2 regions of the Streptomyces cinereospinus genome follow, and region 1 is predicted to be linked to the other one. Evidence: riboswitches for the same ligand, from Rfam matches in the RefSeq annotation. Region 1 holds a riboswitch; the other holds the start of a gene.

The links. A riboswitch is a leader RNA that binds a small molecule or an ion and turns the genes downstream of it on or off. The one in region 1 is predicted to bind S-adenosylmethionine.
Region 2: it holds a riboswitch for S-adenosylmethionine, as region 1 does, so the genes downstream of both, thrC (threonine synthase) here and ACFF45_RS20325 (aminotransferase class V-fold PLP-dependent enzyme) in region 1, are expected to answer to the same signal.

The regions. Positions count from the first base shown of each region.
Region 1 is NZ_JBHMCY010000038.1:13,680-16,065, forward strand. It holds gene trpD (anthranilate phosphoribosyltransferase) at 1-422, shown strand, start outside; SAM riboswitch class IV at 507-623, shown strand; gene ACFF45_RS20325 (aminotransferase class V-fold PLP-dependent enzyme) at 962-2,323, shown strand.
Region 2 is NZ_JBHMCY010000007.1:99,791-102,176, reverse strand. It holds gene ACFF45_RS05680 (alpha,alpha-trehalose-phosphate synthase (UDP-forming)) at 1-172, opposite strand, end outside; gene ACFF45_RS05675 (glucosyl-3-phosphoglycerate synthase) at 246-1,190, opposite strand; SAM riboswitch class I at 1,361-1,502, shown strand; gene thrC (threonine synthase) at 1,521-2,386, shown strand, end outside.

The sequences.
Region 1 (2,386 bases):
CCATCGTCGCCGGCGTCCTCGCCGAGCGCGGCAACTCCTCGCTGGTCTTCCGCGGCGACGACGGGCTCGACGAGCTGACGACCACGTCGACGTCCCAGGTGTGGGTGGTGCGGGACGGCCGGGTGACGCCGGAGACCTTCGACCCGCGCGAGGCCGGCATCGAGCTGGTGCCGGTGGAAGCCCTGCGGGGCGCGGACGCCTCGTACAACGCCGAGGTCGCCCGGCGGCTGCTGGACGGGGAGACCGGTCCGGTGCGCGACGCGGTGCTGCTGAACGCGGCGGCGGCGCTGGTGGCGCTGCGGCCGGGTGACGCGCCGCTGGCCGAGCAGATCCGGACCGGGATGGCCCGGGCGGCGGAGGCGATCGACTCCGGGGCGGCCCGGCGGGTGCTGGACCGGTGGGTGGCGGCGAGCAACGCCTGACGCCGCACGCGGTGACGCGGAGCGCGGTCCGGATCCTGGACCGCGCCTTGCGGTTCGAAGATCGTGTGGCAAGATGCTGTACCAGGTCATGAGCGACAGCTGAAAGGCCCCGGCCAGCTGTCCGGCAACCCTCCGTCCGTGGCGGGGTGCCCCGGGTGAAGACCAGGTCGTAGGCAGCAAGGCCTGCGGCAAGCGCGGACCCCTCGCGTCACCAGGGGTCCTGGTCGTACGAGGGAGCCTTCCGTGAGCAAGCGAATGCGTTAGGGCCTGTCCGGCGATTCCCGTCCGCCCGGCGACGCCCCGCACGCACCCTCGCCGCCCCGCGCGCACCCCACGTACGTCCGGTACGCGGCCCCGCGCGCGGCACGCCCGAGAGTACGCACCTGACGTCGCCGGGCCGCCCTGAGGGCGACGACGGCACGTGCCGGACAGGCCCCGGGGCCGCAGAGCCCCGCCTCGCATCCCCCTTCTCTCCTCAGCCCCGCGCGCCAGAGCGTGCCGCTCGCGTGGTGGTGCTCACTCTCACGGGAGGACACCCTATGTCTGTCTCCACCGCTGCCGCCGACCAGTCCGTTCGCGCCCCGCTGCCCGTTCTGGGGCGGGATGTCACCGTCCCGCTCGTCACCGGCGGCGAAGTCACCTACGCCGCCCTGGACTACGCGGCCAGCGCCCCCGCCCTCCAGCGCGTCTGGGACGACGTGGCGGCCTACGCGCCCTACTACGGCAGCGTCCACCGCGGCGCGGGCTACCTCTCCCAGCTCTCCACCGACCTCTTCGAGAACGCCCGCCGGACCGTCGCCGAGTTCCTCGACTGCCGCGCCGGCGATGAGGTGGTCTTCACCCGGTCCACCACCGACTCGCTCAACCTGCTGGCCGGTGCCCTCCCCGCCGGCTGCCGCGTCTTCGTCTTCGAGACCGAGCACCACGCCTCCCTGCTGCCCTGGCGGGACGCGCAGGTCACCTACCTCGACGCGCCGCGCAGCCCGCGGCAGGCCGTGGAGACCCTGGAGCGCGCGCTGGCCGACCGCGACCCCAACGGCCCGGCCCTGGTCTGCGTGACGGGTGCCTCGAACGTCACCGGCGAGCTGTGGCCCGTGCGGGAGCTCGCCGCCGCCGCGCACGCGCACGGCGCCCGGATCGTGCTGGACGCCGCCCAGCTCGCGCCCCACCACCCGGTCTCCGTCCAGGACGTGGACGTCGACTGGGTCGCCTTCTCCGGGCACAAGCTGTACGCCCCCTTCGGCTCCGGCGTCCTGGCCGGGCGGTCCGACTGGCTGCGCGCGGCGGAGCCGTACCTCGCGGGCGGCGGGGCCAGCCGCACGGTCGCCCGGCGGGCGGACGGCGGTGTGGACGTGGAGTGGCACGACAGCGTCGCCCGGCACGAGGCGGGCTCCCCGAACGTCATCGGCGCCTACGCCGTGGCGTCCGCCTGCAAGGCCCTCACCGCGGCCGGTTTCGACGCGCTGGTCGCCCGCGAGCAGCACCTGATCCGCACGGTCCGGGCGGGCCTCGCCGAGATCCCCGAGGTCAGGATCCTGTCCCTGTTCGGGGACGACGCCCCTCGCGTCGGCGTGCTCTCCTTCGTCGTCGACGGCTGGAACAGCTCGCACGTCGCCGCCGCGCTCTCCGCCGAGTACGGCATCGGGGTCCGCGACGGCCTCTTCTGCGCCCACCCGCTCGTGCGCACCCTGCTCGGCAGCGCCCCGCAGGCCCAGGGCGAGTGCGGCGCACCCGAGGCGGCTCCGGGCGAGAAGTCGCTCAACGCCGTCCGGGTGAGCTTCGGGGCGGGCACGCCGGACGAGCACGTGGAGCGGTTCGTCGGGGCGGTGCGGGAACTGGTCCGCGACGGCGCGAAGTGGAACTACCGCACGGTCGATGGGCGTTGCGTCCCCGCGGTGTGAGCCCGTCTGGTGCCGCGGCAGGCAACGGCTGCCCGTGGCGGAGCGGCGTCCGGTGCGGCGGGA
Region 2 (2,386 bases), on a different contig from region 1:
GGGCGGAGCACACCCACAGCGCGCCGGCGTCCGGACCGATCGCGGAGAGGCCGGAGACGAGCCCCCCGCCACCGCGTTTGGCGTGCAGCGAGCCGTCCTCGCGCACCCCGTACGAGACGGGGCCGCGGTTGGAGGCCACCAGTACCTGAGCAGGACCGTACGTCGAAGCCATACGCCTCAACCTAGCCCTCTCCCGAACCGCTCAAACGTACGGTTCGAGCCCGGCGGGGGACCGTATACGACGGTCAGGCCACCTTCCGGGCCGCGTACTCCGCGATCTCCAGCATCGGCGGCCGTTCCTCGGTGTCCACCGAGTACGTCCGCGGCTCGAAGCCGTCCTCCACCCGCTCGAACTGGGTGAGGCAGGGGCGGACGAGGTGGCCGCGGGCCAGCCGCAGCTGGGCCGTGCGGTAGATCGCCGCCGCCATCCGGCCGAGCGCCTGCCCGTCCTGGTGCCGGTGCTTTCGCACCCCGACGTCCACCTGGGCCAGCGCGTCGAGACCGGCCAGGTGCAGGGCGTCCACCAGCATGCCCAGCTCCACGCCGTAGCCGACCGGGAACGGCAGCTGCTCCAGCAGCGAGCGCCGGGCGGCGTACTCGCCGCCGAGCGGCTGGACGAAGCCGGCCAGCTGCGGCCAGTGCATGTTCAGCAGCGGGCGGGCCATCAGCTCGGTCACCCGGCCGCCCTGCCCGGCCGCGTCGCCCAGGGGGCGGTCGTACATCGCCTTCACCAGGGCGATCCCCGGGTCGGTCAGCAGCGGGCCGACGATGCCCGTGACGAAGTCCGAGGAGAACTCCCTGAGGTCCGCGTCGACGAAGCAGACGATGTCGCCCCGTGTGACCAGCAGCGAGCGCCACAGCACCTCGCCCTTGCCGGGGACGGCGGGGACGCGCGGGAGTATCTCGTCGCGGCGCACCACCCGGGCGCCCGCCGCGGCGGCCACCTCGAAGGTGCGGTCGGTGGACCCGGAGTCGACCACGACGACCTCGTCGACCAGCGGCGCCCGCTGCACGAGGTCGCGCCGGATCACGGCGACGATGTCGCCGACGGTCTCCTCCTCGTTGAGGGCGGGCAGCACGACGCTGACCGACTGGCCGGTGCCGCGCTTGGCGGCCAGGATCTGGTGGAGCGGACGGTCGGCCAGCGACCAGGAGCGGGTGCTCAGCCAGCGCTCGACTTCTTCCAGCACGGTCCGATGCTCCTCTGCGTTCTCTAGGCGAGCGACGACGATTGTGATCCATCTCGCGGTTCGGACGGCTATCTCAACTGTCCTGGCCTTCGGTTACAGTCTTGGACAACGCTGATGACCATCGCATGTCGGGGGTCGTCCGCGCCCAGCACCGCACAACAACCACATACAGCTCATCCAGAGGGGCAGAGGGACACGGCCCGATGAAGCCCCGGCAACCACCCTGATCCCGGACTCGTTCACGCGAGGCTCCCGGCCAGAGAAGGTGCCAATTCCGTCTCACGGCGAGATGCGTCGTGAGGAAGATGAGGAGAAAGGGCCTCGCCTCACATGGCTGTGCAGACTGTCGAGAGCAGCACCGGCAACCCCGCCGTCGACCTCGGTCCCGCCGCGGCGCTTTCCTGCCGCGAGTGCGGTCACCGCGTCCCGCTCGGCCCGGTCTTCGCGTGCGAGGAGTGTTTCGGCCCGCTGGAGATCGCTTACGACTTCTCCGCGTACGACGCCGAGGAACTGCGCAAGCGCATCGAGGCGGGACCCGCGAACATCTGGCGCTACGCGCCGCTGCTGCCCGTCCCCGCCGACGTGGCCGGCAAGCCGAACCTGAACCCCGGCTGGACCGAGCTGGTGCAGGCCGACCGCCTCGCCCGCGCGCTCGGCGTCGAGCCCGGCAGGCTGTTCGTCAAGGACGACTCCGGCAATCCCACGCACTCCTTCAAGGACCGCGTGGTCGCCCAGGCCCTGGAGGCCGCGCGGGCCTTCGGCTTCACCACGCTGTCCTGCTCCTCCACCGGCAACCTGGCGGGCGCCGTCGGCGCCGCCGCCGCCCGGGCCGGCTTCCGCTCCTGCGTGTTCATCCCGCACGACCTGGAGCAGGGCAAGGTCGTGATGGCCGCGGTCTACGGCGGTGAACTCGTCGGCATCGACGGCAACTACGACGACGTGAACCGCTTCTGCTCCGAGCTGATCGGCGACCCGGCCGGTGAGGGCTGGGGCTTCGTCAACGTCAACCTGCGGCCGTACTACGCGGAGGGCTCCAAGACCCTGGCGTACGAGATCTGCGAGCAGCTCGGCTGGCGGCTGCCGGAGCAGATCGTCGTCCCCATCGCCTCCGGCTCCCAGCTCACCAAGATCGACAAGGGTCTCCAGGAGCTGATCAAGCTCGGCCTGGTCGAGGACCGGCCCTACAAGATCTTCGG